One region of the Mesorhizobium sp. LNHC221B00 genome, then DNA from elsewhere that is predicted to be linked to it. Evidence: predicted binding sites of a transcription regulator. Region 1 holds the regulator's gene; each other region holds the start of a gene.
What was found. The regulator LexA, encoded in region 1, represses DNA repair genes until DNA is damaged. The targets are predictions, from matches to a motif close to TGTTCNNNNTGTGTTCNG.
Positions count from the first base shown of each region.

Region 2: the regulator LexA is predicted to act here: its motif matches at 8,816-8,833, upstream of parE (DNA topoisomerase IV subunit B).
Region 3: the regulator LexA is predicted to act here: its motif matches at 7,105-7,122, upstream of X741_RS01600 (DUF3072 domain-containing protein).

Region 1 is NZ_AYWR01000006.1:180,750-190,979, reverse strand. It holds gene lpxB (lipid-A-disaccharide synthase) at 1-423, shown strand, start outside; gene gltA (citrate synthase) at 497-1,825, opposite strand; gene gltX (glutamate--tRNA ligase) at 2,011-3,435, opposite strand; gene X741_RS155930 (ComEC/Rec2 family competence protein) at 3,537-5,984, shown strand; gene lexA (transcriptional repressor LexA) at 5,978-6,730, opposite strand; gene X741_RS155940 (GntR family transcriptional regulator) at 7,159-7,932, opposite strand; gene X741_RS155945 (ABC transporter substrate-binding protein) at 8,084-9,070, shown strand; gene X741_RS155950 (ABC transporter ATP-binding protein) at 9,130-9,909, shown strand; gene X741_RS155955 (ABC transporter permease) at 9,915-10,230, shown strand, end outside.
Region 2 is NZ_AYWR01000013.1:239,420-249,649, reverse strand. It holds gene X741_RS148280 (hypothetical protein) at 1-238, opposite strand, end outside; gene X741_RS148285 (hypothetical protein) at 401-1,234, opposite strand; gene X741_RS148290 (type II secretion system F family protein) at 1,378-2,343, opposite strand; gene X741_RS148295 (type II secretion system F family protein) at 2,345-3,310, opposite strand; gene X741_RS148300 (CpaF family protein) at 3,316-4,737, opposite strand; gene X741_RS148305 (response regulator/pilus assembly protein) at 4,734-5,948, opposite strand; gene X741_RS148310 (hypothetical protein) at 5,995-6,264, opposite strand; gene X741_RS148315 (type II and III secretion system protein family protein) at 6,269-7,714, opposite strand; gene cpaB (Flp pilus assembly protein CpaB) at 7,746-8,666, opposite strand; gene parE (DNA topoisomerase IV subunit B) at 8,903-10,230, shown strand, end outside.
Region 3 is NZ_AYWR01000038.1:23,205-33,434, reverse strand. It holds partial or broken gene X741_RS0136145 (DUF1403 family protein) at 1-74, shown strand, start outside; gene X741_RS137945 (SMC-Scp complex subunit ScpB) at 77-796, shown strand; gene X741_RS137950 (topoisomerase DNA-binding C4 zinc finger domain-containing protein) at 934-1,146, shown strand; partial or broken gene X741_RS137955 (hypothetical protein) at 1,165-1,758, opposite strand; gene X741_RS1000000169275 (hypothetical protein) at 1,752-1,997, opposite strand; gene X741_RS1000000169265 (hypothetical protein) at 3,049-3,393, shown strand; gene X741_RS137970 (hypothetical protein) at 3,578-3,835, opposite strand; gene X741_RS137980 (Crp/Fnr family transcriptional regulator) at 4,812-5,552, shown strand; gene X741_RS137985 (hypothetical protein) at 5,565-5,804, shown strand; gene X741_RS1000000170165 (hypothetical protein) at 6,132-6,287, opposite strand; gene X741_RS137990 (hypothetical protein) at 6,762-7,019, opposite strand; gene X741_RS01600 (DUF3072 domain-containing protein) at 7,157-7,345, shown strand; gene X741_RS137995 (AAA family ATPase) at 7,766-10,230, opposite strand, start outside.

The sequences.
Region 1 (10,230 bases):
GAGCCGGAAATCATTCTCGATCCCGAGCGCAAATGGCAGGCCTTCGGCAAGGCCGATGCCGCGCTGATCGCGTCTGGAACGGTGTCGCTGGAACTCGCGTTGTCGGGCGTGCCGACGATCTCGTGTTACCGGCTCGATCCGGTGATGCGTATGGTCCAGGGCCTGGTCAGGGTCTGGAGTGCCGCCTTGCCCAATCTCATAGCCGACCAGGCGATCGTGCCGGAGCACTACAACCAGTATGTGCGGCCACGCTATCTGGCGCGGCAGCTGGAGGCGCTGTTTTCGGACACCGCCTACCGTAGCTGGCAAAAGGACGGCTTTGCTGAAGTTGTCAGGCGCATGGCCACGGACAGGCCTTCAGGCGAGATCGCCGCGGAGGTGGTGATGGGGTGCATGAAGAAGGCAGTAGGCAGTAGGCAGTAGGCAGTAGGCAGTAGGCAGTAGGCAGTAGGCCTCTTATTCCCTACTCCCTACTCCCTACTCCCTATTCTATTCCCTACCTTTTCGCGATCGGCACGTAGTCGCGCTCCGGCGCACCGGTGTAGAGCTGGCGCGGACGGCCAATCTTCTGGCGCGGATCCTCGATCATTTCCTTCCACTGCGCGATCCAGCCGACGGTGCGGGCGACCGCGAACAGCACGGTGAACATAGTGGTGGGGAAGCCCAGCGCCTTCAGCGTGATGCCGGAGTAGAAGTCGACGTTCGGGTAGAGCTTCTTCTCGATGAAGTAGGAATCGGTCAGCGCGATCTTTTCAAGCTCCATGGCGATGTCGAGCAGCGGATCGTCCTTGATGCCGAGTTCGCCCAGAACCTCATGCGCCGTCTTCTGCATGATCTTGGCGCGCGGATCGTAGTTCTTGTAGACGCGGTGGCCGAAGCCCATCAGCCGGAACGGATCGTCCTTGTCCTTGGCGCGGGCGATGAATTCCGGGATGTGATCGACATGGCCGATCTCGCCCAGCATGTTGAGCGCCGCTTCGTTGGCGCCGCCATGGGCCGGACCCCACAGGCAAGCGATGCCGGCGGCGATGCAGGCGAAAGGGTTGGCGCCCGAAGAACCGGCGAGGCGAACGGTCGAGGTCGAGGCGTTCTGCTCGTGATCGGCATGCAGGATGAAGATGCGCTCCATGGCGCGTGCCAGCACCGGGTTGATCTTGTATTCCTCGCACGGCACGGCGAAGCACATATGCAGGAAGTTGGCCGCAAAATTCAGCTCGTTCTTCGGGTAAATGAAGGGCTGGCCGATGTGGTACTTGTAGGCCATGGCCGCGATCGTCGGCATCTTGGCGATCAGCCGCATGGAGGCAACCATGCGCTGGTACGGGTCGGAGATGTCGGTGGAATCGTGATAGAAGGCCGACAGCGCGCCGACCACTCCGCACATCACCGCCATCGGGTGCGCATCGCGGCGGAAGCCAGTGAAGAAGCGCGACATCTGCTCGTGCACCATGGTGTGGCGCGTTACGCGGTAATCGAAATCGTCCTTCTGCGCCTTGGTCGGCAGTTCGCCGTAGAGCAGGAGATAGCAGACTTCGAGGAAATCGCCGTGTTCGGCCAACTGGTCGATCGGATAGCCGCGGTGCAGGAGAATGCCGGCATCGCCATCGATGAAAGTGATCTCCGACTCGCAGCTCGCCGTCGAGGTGAAGCCGGGATCGTAGGTGAAGGCACCGGTGGTGCTGTAGAGCGAAGCGATGTCGATGACGTCGGGCCCGACGGAACCGCTTCGCACCTTGAACTCATGAGTCTTGCCGCCGAATTCCAGCTTTGCCGTGGCCTCTTGGGTCTTGCCGCCAAATTCCAGTTTTGTCGCAGCTTCGGTCATTGCAAACTCCTTCTCGTTTCCTCATGCCGGCAAAGGCAAATTTCTGCAGAGCGACACGTCGAAATCACCGCAATGCGCGTATTCGCCACCGCATTTCAGGAGGGTGCGTGCCAGATTGGGCCAGGGCCTAATGTTGCACTGCGAAACCCGCCTTTCAATGCCAATCTTCTTGGGCCAGTTTGCTCCTAATCGATTTGATCGGCTATGCGCGCCAGGCTCTCCTCGCGCCCCAGCACGGCAAGCACGTCGAACACGCCTGGTGAGGTGCTTTTGCCCGTCAGGGCGGCCCGCAGAGGCTGCGCCACGGCGCCAAGCTTGTGGCCACCGGCCAGCGCGTAGTCGCGGATCGCGGCCTCCGCGGCCGCGGCCGTCCAGTCGCCCGACAGCGCGTTCAAAGCTTCGTGAGCGCCGCGCAGGATCTTGCGGGCATCGTCGTTGAGCAGGAGTGCCGCCTTGTCGTCGATCGGCAGCGGCCGCGTGGCAAACAGGAAGGCGGCGCCATCGACGAGCTCGACCAGCGTCTTGGCGCGCTCCTTCAAGCCGGGAAGCGCTGCCAGCAGTTGCGCCTTGTTGCGGTCGTCGAGGCGCGCGGCCATCGCCGGGCCGCCCTCGAGATAGGGCAAGGTGGCGATGAAGATGTCCAAGAGTTCGGCATCGGCCATGCGGCGCATATGGGCGCCGTTGATCGCCTCCAGCTTGGCGAAATCGAAACGGGCCGCGCCCTTGTTGACGTCGCCTATGTCGAACCAGGACACCATGTCCTTGATCGACATGATCTCGTCGTCGCCGTGGCTCCAGCCCAGGCGCGCCAGGTAGTTGAGCAGCGCCTCCGGCAGGTAGCCCATGGCGCGGTAGGCCTCGACGCCAAGCGCGCCGTGCCGCTTCGACAGCTTGGCACCGTCGGCGCCATGGATCAGCGGGATGTGCGACATCGACGGCACATCCCAACCCATGGCGTTGTAGATCACGGTCTGGCGGGCGGCATTGGTCAGGTGATCATCGCCACGGATGATGTGGGTGATGCCCATGTCGTGATCGTCGACGACGACGGCATGCATGTAGGTCGGGTTGCCGTCGGAGCGCAGGATGATGAAGTCGTCGAGATCCTTATTGGGGAAGCGCACCTCGCCCTGCACGCGGTCGTGCACCACGGTCTCGCCCTCGGTCGGTGCCTTGACACGGATAGCGCCCTTGACGCCGGGCGGGGCCTCGGACGGATCACGATCGCGCCACTGGCCATTGTAGCGCGGCGGCAGGCCCTTGGCGCGCGCCGCCTCGCGCATCGCCTCGAGCTCGGCGGGTGTCTCGTAGCTGTAATAGGCCTTGCCCAGGCGTACCAGCTCCTCCGCCACCTCGCGGTGGCGCGGCGCGCGCTCGAACTGCGAGACCGCGTCGCCATCCCAGCCCAGACCGAGCCAGGTGAGGCCGTCCAGGATCGCGGCCGTCGCCGCCTCGGTCGAACGCTCGCGATCGGTGTCCTCGATGCGCAGCAGCATCGTGCCGGCGGTATGCTTTGCGTACAGCCAGTTGAACAGCGCCGTGCGCGCGCCGCCTATGTGCAGGTAGCCGGTGGGCGAGGGGGCAAAACGGGTGACGACCTTGTCGGACATGGAACTCTCGGGAAGCGTCTGAGGCGGGTGTGGGTGCGCGGACTTTCGCGCGTCGCGCGTTCATGTAGCATAGGGCGTCAGGGGTGCAAGGGGCAGACCCAATGGCTGGACGAAGCCGGGGCTCGGATCAGGGCGAGGATGCCATTGTTGGCGTCAGCGAGCGGTCCCTGTTTGCGCTGCCGGCCTCGCTGCCGACGCAATCGCCTCTCGTGCCGGGTTCCGGCAACCAGCCCGCACCGGATATCCCCGCGCCAATTCAGTCCCCGGCCGGCAGGATCGTGCGTGTGCGTCGGCAACTCGGCCGGCTGTCATTGCCGCGCCTGCGCAACGGCATCACTGCGGCGGCGGAGCTGGAGCTTGACCGCGGCATTGGCTTCCTGCTGGTGCCGGTTTGCCTTGCAATCGGCGCGATCGGCTATTTTTCGCTGGCGGCCGAACCGGCTTTTGCCAGACCTGTCGCGGTGGTGGCCCTCATGGGCTTCCTGGCGATTGTCTCGCGCTCGTGGCCGAAAACCCATCTGTTCCTGACGGCGGCATTGCTGTGCGCGCTTGGCTTGCTCGCCGCCAAGGTCGAGACGTGGCGCACGGGAACCCAGATGCTGGGCTCGGAAATCTCGACGCAACTGAGCGGCCGCGTCGTCTCGATCGAAGAGATGGAGACCGGCCGCATCCGGCTGACCATCGACGTGACGTCGACCGCCCGGCCGAAACTGCGCTACGCGCCGGAAAGGGTCCGGCTTTCGGCACGCAAGATACCGCCGGAAATGACCGCCGGCTCCCTTATTGCCGGCTATGCCAAGCTGTTGCCGCCGACCGGTCCGGTGCGGCCGGACAGCTATGATTTCTCCTTCGACAGCTATTTCGCCGGCATCGGTGGCAGCGGGTTCTTTCTCGGCAATCCAAAAGTCGTTGCAGCCGACGACGCTGGCATGCCGCTGTCGGCCCGCCTTTCATCAGCGATAGAGAACGCCCGCGAAGCCATTGCCGACCATATCAGGGGCAGCGTCGGCGGCGCAGAAGGCGAGATCGCGGCGGCGTTGATCGTCGGCGTGCGCGCCGGCATCCCCGACGAAATCAACGAAGCGATGCGGCGCACCGGCATCTATCACATCATCTCCATTTCGGGACTGCACATGGCGCTGGTCGCCGGCACCATCATGGGGCTCCTGCGCGGCGCCTTCGCGCTGTTCCCGGATTTTTCCGCGCGCCGGCCGGTGAAGAAATACGCGGCCGCGGCAGCACTGTTGTCGATCGCCGCCTATCTCGTCATCTCCGGCATCGTCGTCGCTGCCGAGCGCAGCTTCATCATGCTGGCGGTGATGCTGATTGCCGTCCTGTTCGATCGCGCGGCGCTGACCATGCGCAATCTGGCGATCTCGGCGATCGCCGTCATCCTGGTTTCCCCGCATGAGGTGGTCGGACCGAGCTTCCAGATGTCGTTCGCCGCGACCGCGGCCCTAGTTGGCGCCTATGCCGGCTGGGCGGATCACCGGGCGGGAAAAACGAGGCCACCGCCGCCGAAGCGCTCCTTGCCCGGCTTCCTGACGCGAAAATTCCTGCTGGCGACAGGCGGATTGGCCATGACCTCCATCATCGCCGGCAGCGCCACGGCGCTGTTTGCCATCTGGCATTTCCAGCGGGTGTCGCCGCTCAGCCTGTTCGCCAATCTGGCCGTCATGCCGATCGTCTCAGTCGTGATGTTCCTGGCCGTTGCCAGCGCGCTGCTGATGCCGTTCGGACTGGATGCGCCATCCCTTTACCTGATGGGCAAGGGCCTGACCGCGATGATCGCCATTTCGGCGTGGATATCAGAACGCTCTCCGGTCGATGCGGTCGGGCTCATCTCACAGCAATCCGTTCTGCTGGTGGCAATTGCCCTGGTCATCGCGACGATGGCGACGACGTGGCTGCGGCTTGCAGCGCTTCCATTCGCGCTCGCCGGCTTGCTGGTGGTGTCCGACACGCGCACGCCGGATGTGCTGGTCTCGGAAGACGCGCGGCTGGTCGCGCTGCCGATCGGCGGTGGCGAACTCGCGGTCAGCCGGGCCCGGCCGAACGAATTCACCGTCGACAACTGGAAACGCGCGCTGAGATCCGAAACCATCATCCTGCCGGAGATGTTCGACAAGGCGGATGGACAATTCGATATTGCCGACGCCGTCAGCCTGCCGCCGGGAGCGCCGTTCTATTGCACTGACGGTGTCTGTCTCGCCAGGCACCCGTCCGGTGCGATCATAGCGCATGTCGAAGACCGCAAGGATACCTGGAAGGCCTGTGGCTTCGCCGACCTGATCATCGTCAACGACGCAACGGCCTACGACGCCTGCCACAATCCGCTGGTTCTCGTCGTCACCAAACGGCAGCTCGCCCGCAAGGGCAGCGCGGCCATCTTCTTCGACCGCCAATCGGCCACCGGTCCGCCAACCATCAGCTTCGCGGTGGACAGCCCGTATCGGCCCTGGCACGCGCAGCGAAAATTTTCGCGCGAGGCGAGGGGCCTGCAGCCCTATCGCAAACCTGACAAGCCAAGTGCCGTGCCGGCTCAGTAGCGCCTGATCAGCCCGACGAGCTTGCCCTGCACCTTGACCCTGTCCGGCCCGAAGATGCGCGTCTCGTAGGCCGGATTGGCGGCTTCAAGCGCAATCGAGGCACCCTTGCGGCGGAACCGCTTCAGGGTCGCTTCCTCCTCGTCGACCAAGGCCACGACGATCTCGCCCGGGCTCGCCGTATCGGCGTTGCGGATAATGACCGTGTCGCCATCGAAGATGCCGGCCTCGATCATCGAGTCGCCCTTGACCTCCAGCGCATAGTGCTCGCCGCCCATGATCATGTCCGGCGGCACCGAGATAGTATGCGTCTGATGCTGGATGGCATCGATGGGCACACCGGCAGCGATGCGACCCATGACCGGGATGGACACCGCTGGAACCGCATCGTCGTCATTGCCGGCAGCGGCAAAGCGCGACGGTGCCGGCTTGATCTGGCGGCCGAGGCTGCCCTGACCGAGACCGCCTTGGCCGAGACTTCCCTGGATGACACTTGGAGAGAATTTCTTCGCCGCGTTGAGGCCCGGCGCGATCGAATCGGGCAGCCGCAGCACTTCCAGCGCACGCGCCCGGTTGGGCAGCCGGCGAATGAAGCCGCGTTCCTCCAGCGCCGTGATCAAGCGATGGATCCCTGATTTGGAGGCGAGGTCGAGCGCCTCTTTCATCTCGTCGAAGGAGGGCGGAATACCGCTTTCCTTGAGCCGTTCATGAATGAACATCAAGAGTTCATGTTGCTTGCGTGTCAGCATGGCGGCCCCCAAGGTATCTGGACAAGGTTTTGATCCAGAATGGTTCTGATCCAGAATCGAAAAAACAAACCCAGAACAAACACTATCTGTTCCAGTTGTGTTCTGCAACCGTTTAAAGTTTAGTGAATTTGGTAAGAGGGCCGTAATCATTTGCAGGGCCGGACAGGCCGGAAATCGGGGATTTTCGCCCGTTGCCGCTCGTCGCCCGCATTGAAATGTTTTGGTTAATAGCCTGTGGCCTGTCTTGCGACATGGCTCGGCATCAGCCGACGGCAGAGCCCGGCGATGCCGATTTTCGCGCCTGCGATCGGCTTGCCTGCCGTGAACGAAACGAAATCAAAACGCCAACAATAGCTGGTTCGGAAGCAGGTACCGATCGCGGGCTTCGGCAATCTCGTCGAGCGTCGGACGATGCGGAGGTGCCGAAATCATCCGGCAACCGCTTTCAAGCTGCCGGCGCGCGCGACTTCCTTGTTCGCGTCGCCGTCCTCGCTGTGGACGTAGACGTGCAGCGTATAGCCGATGTGGGCCGTCATCAGCGCTTTTGCCCGCTCGATGTCGCGGTCCAGGGCGGCTTCCATGATTGCCGTGTGGTGCTCGATCGCCATCGCCTCGCGCAGCGCGTCCATGGCCTGCTCGTAGCCAGCCTTGAGGCCGGCCGCGGCTCGCAATGTCGGCGCCAGCCCAAGAAAGCGATGGTGCCGGCGCAGCTGGTCCGAGATCGTCGAGCGAAACCGCAACAGCCAGCTGGACGTCGCGGCGCTCAGCAGCGCGGCATGAAAAGCCTCGTGGTTCTCGTCCCACTGGTCGACGGCGGCATCCGAGGGATCGTCCACCGCGGTCTTGCAGCGGGCGAGCCGGTAGTGCGCGGTGACAACCGCGTCTTCCCATTTCCGGCCGCCGTTCTCCATCGATTCCTGGAAGAGCGGTATCTCGACGACCATCCTCGCGCGCGCCAGATCCTCAAGTTCGGCGCGGGACACGGGGGCGACCGCAAAGCCGCGATTGCTGATGGCGGTGACCAGGCGTTCGGCTTCGAGGCGCGACAACGCTTCGCGCAGCGGCGTCCAGCCAACTCCATAGGTGCCGCGCAGGGCGCTGAGCTTGAGCGGGGCGCCCGGCATGAGACGGGTGGTGAGGATGTCGCGCCGCAGAAGCTGGTAGGCGGCTTCCGTCTTGGTGGAGTTCTTTTGGTCCTGCATTGCGATCCATTCGGTCTCTGCCATTGGGAAATTATATATGATGGTGGGTGATGGCAAGAATTATATATAATGTTTGACATGCGCCGAGGGACTGACCATGATCGCTGGAGGTGCCCCGATAAGCGGCGCTGATCAAATCTGGGAGGAAATGATGTTGAAGTCGAAATCCGCTTGGCTGTCGGGATTGGCCCTGGCAGGCGCATTGATGGTCAGCGCCGGCAGCGCCGCGGCCGATCAGATCCGTATCGGCATCGCCAATTTCGGCGAGCATCCGCAATTGAACGCCGCCATAGCCGGCTTCAAGAAGGCGCTGACGGACAATGGCTTCGTCGAGGGCAAGGACGTCGTCTACACGGAGAGCCATACCAATTTCGATGCATCGCTGGTGCCGCAGATGATCGCCAAGCTGCAGGCCGAGCAGCCCAAGCTGATCTACACCATCACCACGCCGGTCTCGCAGATCGCCAAGAAGGCACTCGCGGGCTCCGGCATTCCGATCGTCTTTGCCGCGGTCACCGATCCGGTGGCGGCCAAGCTGGTGCCGTCGTGGGACGCGGGAGATGAAGGTATGACCGGCGCCAGCGATCTGCAGGATGTCGCCGCGGTGATGGCCTTCACCAAGAAGCTGTTGCCGAACGCCAAGCGCTTCGGCGTGCCTTACAATCCAGGCGAGGCCAATGACGTTGCCCTCGTCGAAAAGATCAAGGCGGCGGCGCCCGCGGCCGGCTTCGAGGTCGTGGAGGTCGGCATCGACAACGTCAATGACATCCAGCAACGCATCGCCTCGCTCGCCGGCAAGGCCGACGTCATCTACGGCCCGGCTTCGAACCTGATCCAGCCGGCGATCGCCGCCGTCTCCGCGGCCGCTCGCCAGGCCGGCATCCCGGTCGTCAACTCCGACGACAGCGCGGTCCGCAACGGCACCGTACCGGCAAGTTTTGCAGTCAACTACACGCAGGTCGGCGTCAACGCCGGCAACATCGCCGCTGAGATCCTCAAGGGCAAGGATCCGAAAACGATCGCGCCATCGCGCCCGGCCTACAACGACCACATGCCGCAAATCTCCCGCAAGGCGATGGCTGCGTTCGGCATCGAGATACCGGCTTCGATGGCCGATTGCGGGTGCATCGTCGACTGATATCGGGACTGAGGGGGGGGACGGCGGGGCGCCGTCACCCGTCAGGTCAGGGAGGAACGATGCTCGAGATCCGATCCGCGCGCAAAGTATTCTACAGGGGCCAGGCCGACGAGAAGATCGCGCTGGACAGCCTCAGCCTGTCATTGGCGACTGGCGAGTTCGGCATCGTCATCGGCTCCAACGGAGCCGGCAAGAGCAGCATGCTCAACGCCATTTCCGGAGCGCTGATCCTCGATTCCGGCAAGATCCTGATCAATGGCGCCGATGTGACAAACATGCCGGTGCACAAGCGCGCCGCCAAATTGGCGCGGGTCTTCCAGGATCCGATGCGCGGCACCGCCGCCAGCATGACGGTGGCGGAGAACATGCTGCTGGCCGATCTGCGCAGCCACAAGCGCACTCTGCGGCAAGGGCTGAACGCCACACGGCTCGCCTCCTACAAGGAGCGCCTGTCGATACTGGGCCTCGGCCTTGAAAATCGCCTCGACACGCGCGTAGACCTGCTCTCGGGCGGACAGAGGCAGTCCCTGTCGCTGATCATGGCGGTCGGCGGATCGCCTGATTTATTGCTGCTCGACGAGCATACTGCGGCGCTCGACCCGCGCACGGCCGAGATCGTCATGCAGGCGACGGTGCGCGCCGTCAGCGCGCTGAAGCTGACCACCCTGATGGTCACCCACAACATGCAGCACGCCGTCGACTATGGCAGCCGGGTGATCATGCTCGACGCGGGCCGGGTCCTGCTGGAAGTCACCGGCGAGGAAAAGGCGAGGGTCACGGTTATCGATCTGATCGGCCATTTTTCCGTCAAGACCGACCGCATGCTGCTGGCGAGCTGATCCCCATGGGCTTTATTCAGGAAGTTCTCTCCAGCTTCATCGCGATCATGCCGGTCACCCTGGCGCAAAGCCTGATCCTGGCCTTTGTCGTGCTCGGCATCATGATCCCGTTTCGCATGCTGAATTTTCCCGATCTCACCAGCGAAGGCGCGTTTCCGCTGGGCGGTTGCGTCTGCGGCGTGCTGCTGGCTGCCGGAGCAGCTTCGGTGACCGGCATCCTGGTCGCATTCATCGTGGGCTTCGCGGCGGGCTGCTGCACCGCCTTCATCCATCTGCGCTTCCGTATCCACACGCTGCTTGCCGGTATCCTGATGATGACGA
Region 2 (10,230 bases), on a different contig from region 1:
AGGCCTCGGCATTGTCGGCCTTCAGCTCGACGGCCTTGCGGAAATGCTGTTCGGCGAGACCATAATTGGCGTCGCGAAACTGCGCCTTGCCTTCCGCCAGGTCGGAGGTGTCGACGGCCTTTGCCGCCGGCTGGATAGCCGTGGTCTTGGTCGTATCGACGTTGTTGTTCGTCGTGCACCCGGTGATCATCAGGACGGCCGCCATCGTGGCGACCGCCGCAAATTTTGTCTGACGCATGCCCTGCCCCGTCGCCCGATTTGCCGGGTCGTTCTTCAGCAAGGACACTACAGCACGGCGGTTAAGCTTCGGTGCCGAAATACATACAAGATTTGGTTTCGGGAATACCAGCCGTTAACCAGCGCGCGGCAACACCTCCATCCGGCAGACGCAAGTGCATTCTCACGGCGCCAGGGCCTTGAGCTCGTCCGGAACCGGATAGCGGCCGCCGTCATAGCGCAGCCGGTAGGTGCGGTTCACAGGCTTGCCGGGATGGGACTGGCACTCGCCATTCTTGTCGACAGATGGGTCGTCCGTATCCGACCGCTCGACCACGACAATGTCGTGATAGCCATGGTGGCTCGCCGGGCTCATCGTCAGGCTGACCTGGCTCGAATGAAAGGATCCAGCGCAATTGGTGTCGCCTTCACCGCCATAGTTGGCCACCACAAGGCCGTCGAGCACCGCATGAAGGGCGCCACCGGCAATGGCGTAGAGCCGCAGATCGGTCTCGCTGAACGGATTGGGCTGCGAGTGATTTGCCATGTCGATACGCAGCCCAAAGGCGGTGACACCGGGCGCCAGGACATAGCGGCCAGTATCGAATTCGATCTTGCGGATCGCAATAGCATCATCGTTCATCAGCCTGGGCTGAAGCAGGCGCTGGCGCACCTGCAGGGTCTTCCTGTCGACGACCAGAAGCTCGATATCGCCATAATGCTCGTCGTCGCTGGATTTGGCGCTGTCGATCAGCGGCACGGAGACCAGCAGCAGATCGTCATGAGCGGGCCAGACCTTGCAGACCACGCCCGGTGTATCATCCTGCGGGAGCAGGACAATGCTGGTATGGGGGTCGAGCGTGAACGAGGCGCCGTCGGCGCTCTTTCGAGCCTTGGGATAGGCCTGCTGCACCAGGGCGGCGGCATCGCCGCAATCGTCGGCCGCGGCCTGGGCGGTCGAAAAGCTGGCGACGGCGAGAGCGAGAGAGACAGAGAGAGTACACAGAAGAATTCGCATGAGTCCTCGCATCGCAGGGCCGCGTTCGGACAGGATGATGGGTTGTCAGCCCCGACTCTGCATTTGTCGACTCTCATTTGCTGACTTTGCAGATCCCGATGCAATACTGTTCGAAATCCTGCTCCTTCGGAATAGGACAGGTCCTAATGCGTGCCCGTCATTTTGACGATGATCGGGATGATCGCGATCATCAGCACCACCGGCAGGATGCACACGGTCACCGGGATCGACATCTTGGCCGGCAGAGCATGCGCCTTTTCCTCGGCCAGCGACATGCGCTTGTGGCGCATCTCGTCGGAGAAGACGCGCAACGCTCCCGACAGGCTGGTGCCGAGTTCCTTCGACTGCTGCAGTAGCGTGGCGAAGGAACGGACCTCGTCTAGGCTGAGGCGGTCGGCGAGTGCCTTCAGCGCATCGTCGAGGCTGCGCCCTGCCCTCAGTTCCAGCGACACCAGCTGCAGGTTCTGGCTGAGCGCCGGATAGGTCCTGGCGAGTTCCTTCGAGACGCGCTCGATGCCGGCCTCCATGCTCATGCCGGCATCCGAACAGACGATCATCAGGTCCATGAAGTCGGGAAAACCATTGCGGTATTCGCGCATCTTCTCCCGCGTCTTCTGGGAGAGCACCAGACCGGGCAGAAAGTAGCCGGCCACACCCGACAGGATGATGAACGCCCAGCGGCTGGTCATCGTCGCATCGGCACTGGCCAGCCAATGGTTGAGGACGAAAGCGCCAATCGCGCCGCCGATCAGCGCCGAGAAGCGGATGATGAAGAACATGCCGACGGCGCGCGGCTCCATATAGCCCGCCTGAATCAGCTTCATGCGCAGCCGGGCGACATTTTCCGGATCGCTCTTGGCATAGAATTCCTGCGCCCGCTTCACCGCCTTCTCGCGCACGACGTTGGCGTTCTTCTTCTGCACCGGCTCGGGTCTTGCGGCCACGGGACCATGGTCGACCTTGAGCCGGCGCTTCACATCGTTGCGGTCGCCCTTCGCCGCAACCATCGGCCAGCCGACCGCCACGGTGCCCAACGCCAGGAGCAGGATGGCCACCGGCATCAATGAGGTCGGTGCAAGCGAGGCGAGGAATTCGATGAAGCCCCGCATGTCAGAACCTGAAATTCGACATCTTGAACATCATCAGATTGCCCAGCATCAGCCAGGTGACCGACCCGCCGATCAAGTACCAGGTTTTAGGCTCGTCCCAGACATCGCGGTAGAAGCCCGGCATCATGGCCATGATGCCGGCGAACAGCAGCGCCGGTATCGCCGTCAGGATGTAGGCCGACAGGCGGCCCTCGGTCGAGATGGCTCGCACCTTGCGGCGCAGCTTGCCCCGCTCGCGGATCGTCAACGCCAGGCCATCGAGAATCTCGCGCAGATTGCCGCCCGAACTGGACTGGATCGAGACCGCGGTCATGAACAGCGGCAGGTCTTCGTGGCCGACCCTGTCGAACAGCGAATTCAATGCCGAGACCAGATCGGAACCATAGGTCACCTCATCGGCGATGACGCCGAATTCGGTGCCGATCGGGTCGGGCATTTCGCGCGACACCATGGCAATGGCCACCGGCACCGGATGACCGGCCTTGAGGCCGCGCGTGATCAGTTCGAGGGCCTCCGGCAGTTGCATGCCGAAACGCTTGAGCCGGCGCTTGCGCATGAAGCGCATCACCATCACCGGCACCAGCGGCACCAGAACGAGGAACAGGACAAGCCCCATCAAGAGCGGCAACCCATACCAGATGGCGAACAGCGCCATGGCCATGGCCACACCGGATGTGATCATCAGAAATTTCGACAGCGGCATGATCATGCCTGACTGCGTGCGTAGCGCCCGGAACCGGTCCGGCGAGAACAGCGAGGTGCCCGCATCGAGGCCACGCTCCTTGCGCAGCTGGATCAGCACCTGTTCCTGGCTGATCTTGTTTTCCTGCAGCTTCATGCGCCGGTTGATGGCGGTGCGCTTGTCGCTGCGGCCGGCATAGAGGAGATAACAGGCCTCGGCGATCATGATGCCAGTCAGCGCGGCCCCGGCATAGACGACATAGATCGCGCTCAGTCCGTCGAACACCCCGTCTACTCCTGCGGCCGGCCGGGTTCGAAATATCGTCCGGGAAACTCGATGCCCATCGCGCGCAGATCCTCGAGGAAGCGCGGCCGAATGCCGGTCGCCTCGAAATAGCCGAGAATGCTGCCGTCGGCGTCCATCCCGGTGCGCACGAAGCGGAATATCTCCTGCATCTGGATGACGTCGCCTTCCATGCCCGTCACCTCGGCGACGCTCGTCACCTTGCGCTTGCCGTCGGAAAGCCGGGTCAGCTGGACGATGAGGTCGATGGCGCTGGCGATCTGGCTGCGGATCGACTGCACCGTCATCGGCATGCCGGTCATGCCCAGCATCTGTTCGAGACGCGAAATGGCATCGCGCGGCGTGTTGGCATGGATGGTCGCCATCGACCCCTCATGGCCGGTGTTCATCGCCTGCAGCATGTCGAAGGCTTCCTCGCCGCGGCACTCGCCGAGAATGACGCGATCGGGACGCATGCGCAGCGCGTTCTTGACGAGATCGCGTTGCTTCAGCTCGCCATGGCCCTCGATGTTGGCGGGGCGCGTCTCCATGCGCGCGACATGCGGCTGCTGCAGCTGGAGTTCGGCCGCGTCCTCGATGGTGATCAGCCGCTCGTCTTCCGGGATGAAGGCCGACAGCGCATTGAGCATCGTCGTCTTGCCGGTGCCGGTGCCGCCCGAAATGATCGTCGTCTTGCGGGCGTGAACCGCCGCAGCCAGCACCTCGGCCATGTTCTGGGTGATGGCGCCGAATTCAACCAGCTTGTGCAGGCCGAGCTTGTTCTTGGAGAATTTGCGGATCGACACCAGCGGCCCGTCGACACCAACCGGGCGGATGGCCGCGTTGAAGCGCGAGCCGTCCAGCATGCGCGCATCGACCATCGGCTGCGATTCATCGACGCGCCGGCCAACGGCCGCGACGATCTTGTTGATGATGCGCAGGAGATGCGCCTCATCCTTGAACGGGATGTGGACCTGCTGCAGCTTGCCCTTCTTTTCGACGAAGCAGTTCTGGTGGCCGTTGATCAGGATATCGTTGATGTCGGGATCCTTTAGCAGCGGCTCCAGCGGACCGAGGCCGACCATCTCGTCGACGATGTCGTCGACCAGTGCGTCGAGTTCGGCGGTGTTGATCGCCATCCGCTCCTGCCTGGTTTTTTCCGAAACGAAATCATGCACCTGCCGGCGCATCTCGTCGCGGGGCAAACGCTCCAGCGCGACAAGGTTGATCTCCTCCAACAGCATCCTGTGGATGCGCACGCGGGCATCCAGCACCTTGTTGGCATTCTTTGCAGGTGCCGTCTCCGGCTTTGCCGGCAAAACTTTTCGACTGGTCGGGATGACGACCGCATGATGCGCGACCAGGGCTGATTCCGCCGGGCGCTGTGGGCGCGCATCGCGGTTCTGCAGGGTGGAAAAACGGCTGGTCATCCGGCCTTCCTCTTCAACAGGCCCCTACCGAGGCCAAACAGCGATTTCGACTTGGCTCCGATCGCGACCGCCTCTTCCGGAAGGATGATCCGCTTCAGGTCGTTGACGACGTTGGCGTTCGGATCGATCTCGTGCAGCGGCACGCCGCGGTCGACCGCCTCGCGCACCAGCCGGTAGTTGTTGGCGATGCCGCCGACGAAATGCTCGCCCAGGATTTCCTGGACGTCCGCCTGCTTGATGCCGTTGTCGAACATCTTCTGCTCGAAACGGTTGACGATGACGTTCGGCTTCACTTCCTTGCCCACCGTCTCGTAGACTGCCTGGATCAGCCTTTGCGTGTGGCGCAGGCACGGCACCGTCATCTCGGCGACGATGTAGAGCTTGTTGGAGCCAAGCAGCACCGTTTCCGTCCAGGGGAACCAGGTCCGCGGCATGTCGATGACGACATTGTCGAAGTAGGCCGACACGAGATCGAGCATGCGCACCACGACATCGGTCTTGAATGAGCGCATTTCCGAGGGATGCGTCGGCGCCGCCAGCACGCAAAGCCCGCTCGCATGCTTGGACAGCATCACGTCGAGCAGCTGCCGGTCGAGGCGTTCGGGCTGGTTCTCGATCTCGGTGATGTCGAACCGCGGCTCGAGATCGAGATATTCGGCGCAGGCACCTTGCTGGAAATTGAGGTCGACCACGCAGGTCGAGGCACCGCGCGTCACCGAGTGATGCAGCTGGAAAGCAGTCTGCAGCGCCAGCGTCGTGGTGCCGACGCCGCCGGCGGCCGGCATGAAAGTGTAAATCTGCGACTCGGTGTTTTCCTCGCGCCCCGGCCCTTGCAGGGCCCGCACGACCGAGCGCACCAGGTCGGCCGTGGTGATCGGCTTGACCAGGAAGTCGGCGACCTTGAGCTGCACCAGGATGCGCACGGCGGCGGCGTTGAACTCCTGGGTGACCACGACCACCGGCGCCTTGCCTTCCAGCCGGCGCATGATGCGCTGCAGCGACTCGACCTCCTCCAGCCTCGCCGCGTCCATATCGACGATGATGGCGCCGAAGTCGGTCTCCTGGACCTCGCCGCGCAGTTCGGTGACACTCTTGTCCACCGTCGAGAGCTGGATGATCTCGGAAGCGGCGAACGCGGTCCGCGTGTCCTGCACGAAGGTCCTGTCCGTCGATACGAGCAGGATCTTCTTGGTCTTGATGCCGTTTGCCATGCTTGCCGCCTGTAGGTCGATCGCCTTGGTCGATTGTCTTTTTTATTCAGTCGCTTGTGCTTGTTTGCGCTGCCTTCGCGCCCGCCGCCTGATCGGGTGTGACGGCTCCGGCATCGCCGCGCTTGGCAGGCACTAGAAGCCTGGTGTTCTGGACACCGTACTTCCACGGGTCGACCATCTGCATGACGGTGTTGGCGGCCTGGGCGTCACCGGCGCCTGACGTCACGCCTTCACTGCGCACATAGTCGTCGCTGGTGCAGCCGCCAGCGGAACCGGCAAGCAGCAAGACGACGCTCGATCTCAGGATCAGACGCATGACTTCAGTCCTTCGGCAGGTCGAGGAAATGCCCGACCGTGGTGGCGGGAGCGGCCCGTGCGGCACCGCCGCCGGCCATAGCCAGGGCGCGGTTGGTATCCGACCCTTTCACTTCCTCCGTGTTGTTGAGGAAGTAGTCGGCGTTGCTGGCCGGTTGCGTGCCGTCGGTCGGCACGGCCATTTTCTTCGACGGATCGACCGGCTTGACCAGATAGGGCGTGACGATGATGACCAGATCGGTCTCGCGCCGCTGGTAGGATTTCGACGAGAACAGCGCTCCAAGCACCGGCATCTTGCCGAGACCGGGAATACGCGAGGTGGTGATGTCGTTCTGCGACTGCAGCAGCCCCGCGATCATGAAGCTCTGGCCGTTCTTCAGGTCGATCGACGTCCTGGCACGGCGCACGATGAAACCCGGCACCGAAATGTTGCCGATGTTGTAGGACGCCGACGCGTCGATCGAAGAGACTTCCGGCGCGATGTCCAGGCTGACCAATCCGTCCTTGAGCACGGTCGGCTTGAAGTCCAGGCTGACGCCGTATTTCTTGTAACTGACGGAGATCTTGCCGTTGTCCTCCGAAACCGGAATCGGGAATTCGCCGCCGGCCAGGAAGCTCGCCGTCTCGCCGGAACGGGCGATAAGGTTCGGTTCCGCCAGCCGCCGGGCAAGGCCGCGCTCTTCCAGCGCCTTGATGGCGATATCGATGGAGACGCCGTTGGATAGCAGCCGGCCGATGATTTCACCGGTTCCCGCCGCCGGCACCGTGCCCGGCTCGAGCGAAACATCGCGTCCGCCGAAGCCGTAGGCGAAATTGGCGCTGTATTTTGCACCCAGATCCTGACCCGCCTGGCGGTTGATCTCGACGAAGCGGACATTGAGCTGGACTTGCTGCGACGACGAGATGTTGACCGAATTGATCACCTCCTCGTTGCCGGAAAAGCGGGTGGCGATCTTGTTTGCCTTCTCGGCGGCGACAGCGTCGTCCGCCTCGCCCGACAGCACCACGCGGCCATTGGCCGAGCCGACCTTGATCTTGGCGTCCGGCACGCTGGCGCGGATGGTGTTCGCCAGTTCGTCGGTGTCGAGCGTCACCTCGATGTCGACGGTCCCGACAAGCTGCTTTTTGTCGTCGAACAGCGCGATGCCGGTGGTGCCGAGATTGTTGCCCAGCACATAGAAGGATTTATCGGTCAGCGGATTGACGTTGGCAATCTCGGGATCGCCGATGACGATCTGGTAGAAAGCCGCGCTCGTGATGATCGTCTTGGGCTTGCCTTTGGCGACTTTGATCGACGCATTCTTGGTCGCCGAGACATAGACGATGTCATTGTCCGCCCTGGCCGCGCCGGCGAAGGCGAGCATCGCGCCCGCGGCCAGCGAAACCGCCATCGCCAGGGCGCGCACGAAGCACGACCGGCCCGTCATTCCATATAGGGTACGCATCAGCATTGTCCCGTCCCACCCGGTCCCCACCGGCCTTTTACTTCTGGTCCCGCGCCGGAACCTGATATTCCTCGGCCTTCGTGCCACGCGTCACGATGACCGTCTTGAATTTCGGCTTCTCCGGCTCCTTGGTCATGGCATCGAATAACGAGCCGGCCGTGGCCTGCGCCTTGGACGCCACCGATCCGCCAAAGGAGGAGATGGTGGTGACGCCGTTCTTGCCGTCGCCGCCTTCGCTGGCCGAGCGAAGCGACAGCGACAGCGTGCCGACGGTGCGGGCAAGCGCCACTTTCTGGGCGCCCTCGGTCGTCACCTCGAGGGTCACGGAATTGGCGATCTGCGGCGCTGTCTGGCGCTCGTCGGCGCCCTGGCCGACGCTCAGCACCTTGGCGTCGGCGACGACGATTTCGGAAGTGATGGTCGAACCGGCCGCCCCTTGCGCGTTCTTGGCGACCTCCTGGATTTCACCGGCATCGCGCGTCAGCACGACATCGACGCGGTCGCCCGGCGTGACGAAGCCGCCGACACCGGCGATCTCATCGGTGCGGATGGTAACCGCCCGCATTCCGGGCGTCAGCATGTTGGAAAGCGTCGCCCGGCCGTTCGGCCCCGACAGCTTGGTGAGCAGCACCGGTTCGTTGACCTCGATCGGCGACAGCACGACGCGGCCGCCTTCGCCGAGCAGTCCATCGATCGTGGCAAAGGCGCCCTGCGGCAGCGAATCCTGCGGCCAGGGAATTTCGATGAGCTTCGTGCGATCGAGTTCCATGCCGTAGCGCAACGGAGCGTTCGCCACCACGATGGTCTTGAATTCGATCTTGGGCGGGGCCGGAGCGACGATCGAGGCCGTCTTCTCCTGGGCATCGGCCTGGCTTTTGACCCAGAAATCCGCGGCAAAGATCGAGATCGCGCCGAAAACGGCGGCGATACCGATCATCGTTATGGCTTTGCCCCTCACGCCCAAACCCCTGATGCCCGTAGTTTCTTGTTATGTTGGGCTCACGCTACGTGGCATTGTTAAAGAATCAGGAACGCAGAACGACGGCATTCGACCTATTTCCGCCCGCTTGGTTATCGAATGGTTTTAGGATAAGACGGGCCGGATCCCCGAACGTAACAGGAACCTCCGTCGCTTGGCGCTGAAAAGCGTGGCAGTATCGGCGGGTGATTCGCAGCACCGGACCTATGGCAGGCATGGACGACAACAACGACCTTTTCGGCGACCTGGACAAGCAACCGCAGCCGGTCCGCGCACCGGCGCGCCCGGCGGATCCGCTGGTGCAGGCGGCAGCCAAGCGGCCGGCGGCAAGCCGCGACGGTTCGGAGGGCTACAGCGCCGCCGACATCGAGGTGCTGGAAGGCCTGGAGCCGGTGCGGCGCCGGCCGGGCATGTATATTGGCGGCACCGACGACAAGGCGATGCACCATCTGTTCGCCGAGGTGATCGACAATTCGATGGACGAGGCGGTTGCCGGCCACGCCACTTTCATCGATGTCGAGCTTTCGGCCGACGGCTATCTCTCCGTCACCGACAATGGCCGCGGCATTCCGGTCGATCCGCACCCGAAATTCAAGAAACCTGCGCTCGAAGTGATCATGACGACGCTGCATTCGGGCGGCAAGTTCGATTCCAAGGTCTACGAGACTTCAGGCGGCCTGCACGGCGTCGGCGTGTCCGTGGTCAACGCGCTATCGGATCATCTCGAGGTCGAAGTCGCGCGTGGCCGCCAGCTTTACCGGCAGAGATTCTCGCGCGGCGTTCCGGTCAGCGGCCTCGAGCACCTTGGCGAAATCCACAACCGGCGCGGTACCAAGATCCGCTTCCACCCCGACGAGCAGATATTCGGCAAGGGTGCCGCGTTCCAGCCGGCGCGGCTTTACCGCATGACGCGCTCGAAGGCCTATCTGTTCGGTGGTGTCGAGATCCGCTGGACCTGCGATCCGTCGCTGATCAAGGAAAAGGACCAGACGCCGGCCAAGGCGGAATTCCATTTTCCAGGCGGACTGAAGGACTATCTCAAGGCGTCGCTGGGCGACGATTTCCAGGTGACGCGCGAAATCTTCGCCGGTAAGAGCGACAAGCAAGGCGGCCATGGCTCGCTCGAATGGGCGGTGACCTGGTTCGGCGGCGACGGCTTCGTCAATTCCTACTGCAATACCATCCCGACCGGTGAAGGCGGCACGCACGAGGCCGGTTTCCGCAATGTGCTGACGCGGGGCCTGCGCGCCTATGCCGAGCTCGTGGGTAACAAGCGCGCCTCGATCGTCACCTCGGAAGACGTCATGATCTCGGCGGCGGGCATGCTGTCGGTGTTCATCCGCGAGCCGGAATTCGTCGGCCAGACCAAGGACAGGCTGGCGACAATCGAGGCCATTCGTATTGTCGAGACCGCGATCCGCGATCCATTCGACCATTGGCTGGCCGACAATCCCCAGGAAGCCTCCAAGCTGCTCGAATGGGTGATCGCGCGCGCCGACGAACGGGTGCGCCGGCGCCAGGAAAAGGAAGTGTCGCGCAAGAG
Region 3 (10,230 bases), on a different contig from region 1:
TCGATCGGCTGCAGCAACTGGAGGCCGTGCGCGAGCTTTCCGGCCGCACCACTTTTCGGCTGTTTGGGTTGTAGGGATGAGCGAAGCGTCTGCCCGCCGGAAGCCAAACGCTCAGCCGGCTTTGCTGGATACCGAACTGGAACATCTGCCGGCCGAGCTTCGCTGGCGCGAGTGGATGGGCCGCGTCGAAGCGGTGATTTTTTCCGCCAGCGAACCGGTGACACGTAGTGCCCTCGCGCGGGTGGTGGGAGAAAACTGCAATATCGAGCTGATCATCGACGACATCCGCGCCGAGCTCGCCGGCCGCCCCTATGAGCTGGTCGCGGTCGCCGGCGGCTGGCAGCATCGGACCAAAAAGGTTTTTGGCGACGCCATCCGCGCCGCATTCGGCACGGCAGCGGGCGAGGGGGCAAAAGAACTGTCGCAGGCGGAGGCGCTGGTTTTGATGTGCATTGCCTACTTCCAGCCGATCACCCGTGGCGAGCTGTCAGGCTTCTTCGGCAAGGAGGTGTCGCGCGACCTGATCGGCGTGCTGCGCGCGCAGGCGCTCATCGCCTCGGGGCCGCGCAGCCCGCAGCCGGGGGCGCCTTATACCTATGTGACGACCAAAAATTTTCTGTCGCAGTTCGGGTTCGACACGCTGCGCCAGCTGCCGGATTTCGAGGCGCTCGAGGACGCCGGGCTGCTGTCGAAGGAAAAGCTACTGGCGGGAGATATTCCGGTGGGGCTTGTTGGGGAGAGGGGCGCCGAAGAGGAAGATGCCTACGGCAATAGTGTTGAGGACCAGGTATTTTGATCGGGCGTTGCCGAGTCATGCCCTCAGCTGAACGATTGGCCGGAAAGACCACCAGGTTGGTGCCGCCTGAGTGGCGCAGCGACGGAACAGGATGCCCCGAAGTTCGGCCGTGATAGCCAAATCCGCAAGCTTCCACCATGGGGAACGCCCGGGAACCATCCCGATACATCCGAGAGCTCTCCGAGATTGCTGGTGACAACCTCCGCTTCGAGACTGTCGCCGGCGACCTTCTGCGCCAGTGTCCGGCGTGCCGGGCCGGTCACTTGGTCGAGCGGACCGGAACCGCCAATCGCCGTTTTCTGGGCTGCAGCCAGTTCCCCAACTGCGAGGATACGGCACGCCTGAAATAACGGATCGCCGCGGCCATCTCATTCGAGTTCGCGCTCGAAGTTGTCGAGCAACGACGTCGCCAGGCTTGGCCCCTCCAGATAGAGGCCGATTTCATCGAGCGGGTTGTCCTCGAGTCCAGACTGGGACCCCCAGTTGAGACTGCTGACGACGACATGGTCGGTATCCCAGGCAAGAAACTTCGCATGCAACTGCGGTTCGGGCACACCCGTGAGGTCAACTATGCCATGGAGCCTTTCCCGGTGCTTTGTGACGTGGCTGCGCTTCACCGGGCCGGTGCGGCGCGAATAGTAGATGCGAACGCCGCTAAGTCGCCGGCCCGCGATCTCGGCGGGATCGAACAGCGCCGGCACCATGTTCGCGCCGACCTTGTTGGTACAACAGACGAAGCGCTGTTGCGCATCGTGGGCCGCAGCGCGCAGCAGGCGCTCAGCTACGACCTTGCCCGAGGCTGCGGGATCCAGCAGAAGCCGATACGCGCGAACCCGATCGGCGATGTTCTTGAGGCGCTGTTCGCCAAGACTGGCAAAGCCGACATCCACCTTGTGGACGGCATGATCGAATGCGGTTCCGAAGATGCAGACTCCGCCTGGCTCGGCCATAGCCTCTATCCGCTGGCGGCGGCTGCAGATGTCTCGATTGCGCGGATGACCTCAACGGCCTTTTGTGCAAACGGGTGATCTGCAGTTACACGCCGCAGCCTGCCAAGATCGCTGCGGTCGCCGTGTTTCGCAATCACGCCAAAGGCGAAATGCAGGTCCCGATCACGAAAGCCTACCCGGTGGTACGATGTCGGGGGCACGCCCTCGTCAACCAACTTCCGGCTGACCGCGAGCAGGTCGACCGGAAACACGCAGTGGTGCTCCTGCCAGCCAAAACGGCGGCCGCATTTGGGTTGTCGCCCGCTGAAATGGCTCTATTAACTCTCCAGATTCAGGTTTGTTCCCTGTCAGGCGACGCGACAGGCATTCTGCTCTTCGCCGACGAAATGCCTTTGAATTTTTGGGGAGACCGTGAATCAACTCCGACGTCGAAAGAGAAGAACCCCGCAAGCCAAGCCTACAGCAATCAGTGCTGTCGGGGTCTGGGTTGCACGATTCTGGTATCGACTCTATCGGGCAGAGGGGGATGCGTCGGCGCGCTGATGGAAGCCGTCGCGATTGCGTCCGGTGGCAGCACTATGACCATCTTGGCCTCGCGAATTGGCCATAGCGGCTTTCCGGCTGCGAGGAATATGACTGCGATCACGCATATCAACAGAACGGCGGCTGATAGGTTTGGGATAATTTCGCCGATCTGCACCGCTCGCTCCGTGGCAAATGGACACCCGCCGCCGATGCGGCGGGTGTTCGTGACCAAACTGACGACGAAGGGACTCATGGTCGCCAGTCCGTATGGCAAATGCGCTCGGCGGGTGTTTTGTTGCGCGCTGGGACCAATGGATACGGCGACATCGGACTTTCGGTCCCAATTGCTAAGGATGTTGCAGGTCGGACATTCTTCAGACGCCTCGGCTGAAGAGCCGAATCCCAAGCCGCCATCGAGGCAAGCCGGGCATCATCCCTTCGGGTTCTGCGACGGTGAACCCGGAGCGGCCCGGAGCGGCCCCGCTTTGAACAGCTTCGGACTTCGCTCAGGTGGCATCACGGCCAGTGGCAAGCCTGCCTCTTTGTCATTCCCGACAAACAAGGGTCAGGATGCAATCGTCTAAAATGCTCGAAGACAGAGGCGTAACGGCTGAGTCGGGTTCCTGGAGCGACGGGCGTTATGAAGCCAGCGGAGTGGTTCAAAGCATGCTCTCCTGACGAAGGTTACTTGCAGATGGCGCGCAGAGAATATTAGCGATTGGGAACATACGGCCCCTGCGGAGGTTTACTGGGTGATCGGCTCTCTGGGAGGTTGCTATGAGAAACCTGCTACTTGCTTCGGTGATTGCCGTCGCCTCGGCCGCAGTCACGGTCATGCCTGCGGATGCGCAGTTCTTCGGCCCCGGCATGGGCTTTTTTGGTCCGTTCGGCGGCATCGGCCCATTCGGCGGTGGCCCCTTCTACGGCGGCGGCCCGTTTTACGACTATGGCGGCCGCTATTACGGCCCCCGTTATCGCGATTACTATCCCGGCTACGTTGCCCGCTACCCGCATCGCTACTACTACCGGCATCGGCACTATGGCCGTTGCCACGTGAGGTGGGTGAGGCATTGGCGTCATCACCACCGGGTGCAGGAACGCGTTCGGGTTTGCCCGTACTGACAAGGTCGGACATTGGACCTGACGCGCTAGGAAATCCCGCGCAGCAACGGCTCGGTCAAGCTCGCCGAGCGGCGTTGCGCGCCAGATCGTTTCCTCTCGGATCATTTTGCCAAGCTTCATCAGAAATTCGAATTCATGCTTTGGGACGGACGAGGCGAGCCGATCCAGCTTCGTCCTCCTGCTTTCACTGCCACCGACCATGGAAATCTCCGTCAGCGGCCAACCGGTCGCGGCTGAGCGACTTTGACATCAACACTGTGTGGCAAATCAGATGCATGGTCTTGACGGCACCGGTTTGCATTGCATCCGCAGGCAGGACAATCACCATGAGGTCCATCCGTTCCGGCCAAATCGGTTTCTCGAACAGTAGGAACACGATTGCCGCAAGGCTCAGTAGGAAAACGGTTGCGCACAAATTCGCGACGATCTCACCAAACTGCATGGGCGGCTCCGGCAACACAGTGCCCGCCATTTCGCGAGAGGCGGCGGGCACCTACTCTCAACCGACTGACAACTCCGGTTCCAGTAGATGGAGCCTTCGCTGGCAAACGCCTGTGGTGGCAAGGCCAGCGACGCTGATGGCCTCGACTCCAAGGTCTTCAAGGGACCCGGCCCTTTTCGCTCATGGTGGCGACACAAGAGACCGCTACCCCTCATTTGAGGAGTACGAGTCACGCGGCGTCCCTCATGTCCGCGTAGTTGGCAGGAATTTCCTGTCGCGACAGGTCAGGCCGCCTAGCCCAGTTCCTCTCAGCGTCGAGCAGTTCGCTCTCCGCAGTCAGGCCATTCATAAAAAGCCGGAGGACGTGTGCAGCTATGCGCTCTCCGTCCTGCGAAGCAAGCGCTACGCCGCGCTCATTGCAGACTGTCTCACACACGTGGGCAAGCTTCACGATATCGCTCGGCCCCAAAAATCGACCCGGATACAACATATGGTCCTCTCTCGGAAGCTACTGTGAGCTGTCATTACGCAGCGTCACCCGCAGGCACAATCACCTATGATAGTCACGCACCTCGAGTCTGCCTAAAAATACAGAGTGGCCACGGCACGTTTGCGCTCGGTGCCCCATTCCCGGATGCATAGGTACTGAACCGGAATATCTACTGGCAGCCGGAACTGACCCGCGCCGACAACAGGGACCTGTCGGTATCTGCCGTCAGACGACTCTCCCTTGCGACAAACGACGCTTGAGGTCTTCTGAATTCAGGAGGGCTGCCAAATCCTCGGCGTACCCCTGATCAAGGTATTCTGCCGCTGCCCCCCATGCATCCGCTGGCTGCCGCGGTAAACACGTCGAACACCGTCCAGCTCCCGTCAGGGTCGTAATGCCGACCACTGGCCGTCCTCTCTTCGGGCTGGGCAGCGGGGGAACATTAGTGCCCACTGTAAGTTGGGCACCAACCCATTTAGGTTCTTGATGACAAAAATTCCCTCCTCAAACATTTTGATCCGCAAGCTCCAGACGATCTCTGACCTCGGACCATCAGACACTGCGATCTTGGGAAACGTGGCAATTCAGGAGAGGGAATATCAGGCCAACGCAGACATTCTGCGCGAGGACGACCGTCCGACGCTTTCGTTTGTTGTTCTGGACGGCTTGATAGGGTCGACAAAAATGACAGGCGACGGCAAACGCCAAATCACCTCCTTTTTTGTTCCCGGCGACATTCCCGACCTTCATGGACTGCACCTGTCCGTCATGGATTGCAGTTTTACGCCTCTGATGGCCTCTCGGTTGGGCTTCATGAGGCATGACGCTCTTCGCGCTATTTGCGACCAGCATCCTTCGATAACGACCGTCCTTTGGCGCTCGACAGTAGTTGACGCGGCGATCTATCGAGAGTGGGTCACCAACGTCGGAAGGCGCGACGGCTATGCTCGCATGGCTCACATTTTGTGCGAGCTCATTGTCCGCCTCCGCGCCGTCGGCCGCATCGAAGATCATGTGGCCCGCCTTCCGATAACGCAGGCTGCGCTTGGCGATGCGCTTGGCCTTTCCACCGTGCACGTCAACCGAATCCTTCAGGATCTTAGACGCGACGGTCTGATATCCACCGTGGGCTCGCGTTTTCATGCAACCGACTGGGCTGGGCTCGTTCGCGCCGGGGATTTTGATGGCACCTATCTGCACCAAAGGGCCGCTGAAGCGTTGTGGTAATAGAGGTGTTCCATGGCGAGATATTTCTTTGACAGCAGTGTCCGCGACGAGGTCATGAAAGATGATGAGGGGATCGAATGTGATGGGATAGAGGCAGCATGCCGAGAGGGCATGGAGGGGCTCAGAGATTTGGCGCGACAATTCCTTAAGGACCTCGATGGCCAGCAATTAGCGATCTTTGTCAGGGACGAGACTGGTGAACGGCTGCTTAGCTTGAGCATCACCCTTCAGAAGAAGCTGAGCGGGCTTTGAGGTTACCCCGTTTCATTCTAGGTCGTGCGAGCGCGTGAAGCCGCCATAGGCATCGTTGGGCCTGCCAACAGGCAGCCACCTGCGCTCCTGCTGGGCGGTTGTGATTGCGAGTCATGCACCTCCTAGCCTGCCACAAAAATCCGGCGCACCTTCTTCGTAGCTTTTGAGTTGCGCCTCATCGGCGATGGCACGGTTGGTTCCTGTGCCAGACGGGCTTCTTTCAACCGCGCAGTTTTGGCAACGCGTTCGGCCCTTTCTTTTTCTACAATAAGTGCCGCAGCCGCTGTTGCCTGCTCGTTACGCCTATCATCGCTCGACCACGGCATCTCAGTGTCTCGCCTTAAGTTTCATCGCCCGCCGTGCCATTTTGTATCTAAGCCGCGCTCTGGCCTCTTCTATTTGATTTTTAAGCGTGGCTTCGGTCGCCTTGACCGGCCTCTTGCTCGCAAGACGATTGTCGTTGGCAGCTGTATTGATGGGCATCTCGGTTCTCCTGTGCGAGCCCGAACTTCGAGATGCTGGAAGAGTTCCCTCTTCGCACTCAGGAATCCTGGGCATCGTATGGAGTGATGGAACGTCTATGCTGGGCAGTGGTCGACCTCGCGGCAGCGGACAGCACACTCCATTGGCGGGACTGGTAGCGGCCAAAAGGGCGCAAATCTGGTGGCCTCTCCATCGCCGTTACAGTCGCACGATCTTGTCGAGATGCAGGCGTATTCGCTGGCCTTCAGCAAAGGCGACTGCGAAGGCCCTAAGGTCGAATGAAAGGGATTTTTCCTGCCCGTCTTCGACTACATGGACCTGCCATTCTCCGCAGGCTTCGACCAATTCAACGCTAGGGTGAGCATTGCCATTTGGCTTCACGCAATCCAGCGCAGCCTCCCCTGAAAGTAATGGTCAAGCCGAATTTGTAAGCCCGCTGAAGGCCATCTTTCAATAATAAATGCTTGTACGGAATCAGACTGATCGGGCAGGTAGAGACCCGTTGCGCATTAGCTCGAACGTGACCTTTACAACAAAAACTGGGGCGCTCGTACCGTCATGAACATGCAATACGACTTGGCGGTACGCGCCATCGGGCATGTTGTCTCGAGCTATTTCGAGCAGCGCCCTTGCCGCCTCGTCTTCGGCAGCTTCTAGGCTTGGAAGGTCGGTGCCTTCCGTGTCCGGGAATGAGGTTCCGTTGTCGGTTAGATCGAAGAAGAAGCGGGCCATGCGCTCCTAATCACAAACCCGGAGAAATGTTTCCTGGCGGCCTACCTCGTTCCTAGCCTGCCAAATGCATACGGCGGCTTAGAACAGGAACAAAAGCAGATCAAACGCGTTCTGTCGTTCCGAATGAGGAGAACGAAATGCAAGCCTCAGACCGTGCAAAAAGCGACGAGATCAAGAAGGATCCTGACGAGTGGACGACTGGTGACGAGCCAATGACTCCGTCGCAGGCTTCCTACCTCAAAACATTGTGCGAACAGGCGGACGACGACAAAATTACGCCGAAGATTTCAGCAAAGCAGAGGCCTCCAAGCGAATTGATGCGCTAAGGGCGAAGCTGAAGCTTTGATGGCGCCGCTCTGGAGTTGAAATGTGTGGTCAAGGACGGTCACAAATGCCCGTCGCGGCCGCAGATGGCTTTCCGAAGTATGGCCTCCCGCCTGCAGCCTGCGAATGGCCGGCTCGATTTAGCAGGGCTGGGATTAAGCGATTGTCCGCTTAGCGCCCAATGGCGGCCGCAGCCGAGGATTTCGCGTCCGCCCGAAAGCAGACATCGCAGCTGACCATACTGAAGGTCGCGCTTGAGCCATGTTCGGACCTACGCGGGAACAAGCGTGAACGTCTCATCTCAACCATTCCGTTACATTCCAGTCCAAACGAACGAACACGAGTCTCGGGCGTGCAACGAGCCAAGCTTGCATCACATCGATGCAAACTACGTTGTCGCAACCGACTCAGATGGTGCGACCTCAACGGCTCAGCGCATCCAGCGCCCTTTGTGCGGCGATGAGGTCGACGATTGGATACCTAGTGTTAAATGTGTGGACCACCGCTTCCAGACGCGTCGCGGCCTCATGGAGACGACCTTGACGTGCCAGAACTTGTGCTAGCTGCGTTGTGGCGCGAAGCTCGAAGAGTCTCGCTTGCTGCCGACGGGCAGTAGCAATTGCTGTTTCGAATAGGTGCGCGGCACCTGTCAGGTCATCTCTGCCCGCGGCGATTTGGCCACGAAGGCGAATACATTCTGCCAGGTAGCTCGCCTCGTCCGTATCGAAAACGAGGGTATCGACATTATCAAGCATTTGCGATGCCTCTTCGATGCGACCGGCCCGCAGGAGAAGATCACAAAGTTCGCATGTTTTCTCAGGGGTATGGAATACGACGCCCTGCCCACGCCAAAGAACCACGCTCTCCCGGACATCATCGATGCCGGCATAAAGTTCGCCTAAATGCGAGCGGGCATGACCACGCCACCTGATACCGCTACTTCGACGCGCCGTGTAGCCATGCAGTTCGCAAATCTCGACGATCTTCGTAGCGCTCTCAAGGAGTTCCTCGTATTGACCAAGTAGCGCGCACAATTCGCAATGCCCGAGAAGACGCCACGCGACTTCGAAGGGCTTATCGATCTGATCAAAATTTAGCATCAGGCGCTCTTTCTCTTCGACTGCAGCATCAAAGAAACCCAATATCGTCAGCGATCCGCTGAGATATGCCTGGGCAGACAAACGGGGTTGATCCGCACCGGCGAACAAAATACGACGACTTGGGTCAACCGGATCAATCAGATCAAGGGCCTTGCGCAAGGCCTCCGCTGCCAGCGGCTCTTCTCCCCGGTTCGAATGAGCGATCCCCTTTGATGCCCAAAGACCGCTCAGATAGGCGGTTGGAAGGAGATCGGCACAGTTTGCGAGCTGCCCTTCGGCCAAGGTCAAGTAATCTTGATTGCGCCCAGTGGCATAAAAAAATGGAGCGAGTGACAGCGCAACGTCACATTGCAATTCGACAGATGCAGTGTTCGCGGCAGCAAGACGTGCATCTTCAAGCGCCTTCCTAATGCGCTCAGAACGATAGCCTTCAGCCTGCATCAATGCATTGGCCATCGCAAGGTGGAGACGTGTCATCCGTTCGGCGCCGACGGAGACGTCGCCAAGTCTCCGGCTGCAGTCGATAGCACTGGCAAAGTGAGACACGGCTTCCCGAGTGGCAGCTCTGGCCAGGGCGGCCCTTCCCGCCTTTTGCCAGTGATCGAGCGCGCCCGCCCAATCCCCAGCTTCCTGAAAGTGGTGCGCGAGGAGCTCGGGTTGCGCTTCAGTGATTTCGGTCCACTTTTCCTCCAACACATCTGCGACGCGCTTATGTAGCTCCTGGCGGTTAGCGCGCAGCAGCGTGCCATAGGCTGCGTCCTGAACGAGCGCATGCTTGAACAGGTAAGTGGCCAGTGGCCGCGTCCCGCGGCAGAACACCAGACCGGCGCCGACGAGTTGATCCAGTGCGCCATCTAGCTCAACGGCATTTCCCTGTGCGACCGCTGCCAGCAATTCATAGGAGAACTCCCGACCGAGAACCGCGCCAACCTGTGCGACCTGCTTAACGGCTGAGCCGAGGCGATCGAGCCGCGCCATCAACGAGGCATGCAGCGTCGCGGGAACGTTCAACGCCGTCGCGGCAGCTTTTGAGAGCACTGTTTTGGCGTTGCCGCTCTCCAACACCGCCTTGGTCAGTTCCTCGACGAACAGTGGCACCCCATCCGTGCGCTCGATGATCTCCGCGACAACGTCGCTCGGCAGCTCCCCGCTGCCAACGACCCGCTGGACCAGCGCGGCGCCTTCACGACGGTCGAGTCGATTGAGGACCAGAACGGTGACGTGCGCCTGCCCGGTCCACGGCGGTTGAAACTCGGGGCGGAACGTGAGGAGAAGCAACACCGGCAGGCGCGGCACCCGCTCGATGACCAGGTCGAGCAGCTCGCGCGAGCTCGGGTCAATCCAGTGGACGTCCTCGAAGAGCATCAGCACCGGACCTTGTCGCGCCAGGTCTTCGAGCTGCCGGAGCAGCGCATCGAAGGTTTTCTCTTTCTTACGCTGGGGCGTCAGTTGGAGAGGCGGGAAGCGGCCTTCGGTCGGCAAGGACAGTAGGTCGGCCAGCAGTGCCGCGTCCTCCGGCGACGCCGGGGCAATAAGGGCCGCAAGCTTATCCAGCTTGCTATCAGGCGGATCGTCGCGCTCCAACCCGGCGGCACGTTCTAGCTGCGCAATGGTCGGGTGGAGCGCGCTGTCTTGATGGTGCGGCGAACAGAAATAGCGCAATCGGGTGTGTGGCTCATTCTGGATCCGTTCCTGCAAGGTGACGGTGAGGCGCGACTTTCCGATGCCGGGCTCGCCTGAGAGCAGCACCACTCGACCCTCACCACTTTTGGCGCGATGCCAGTGTC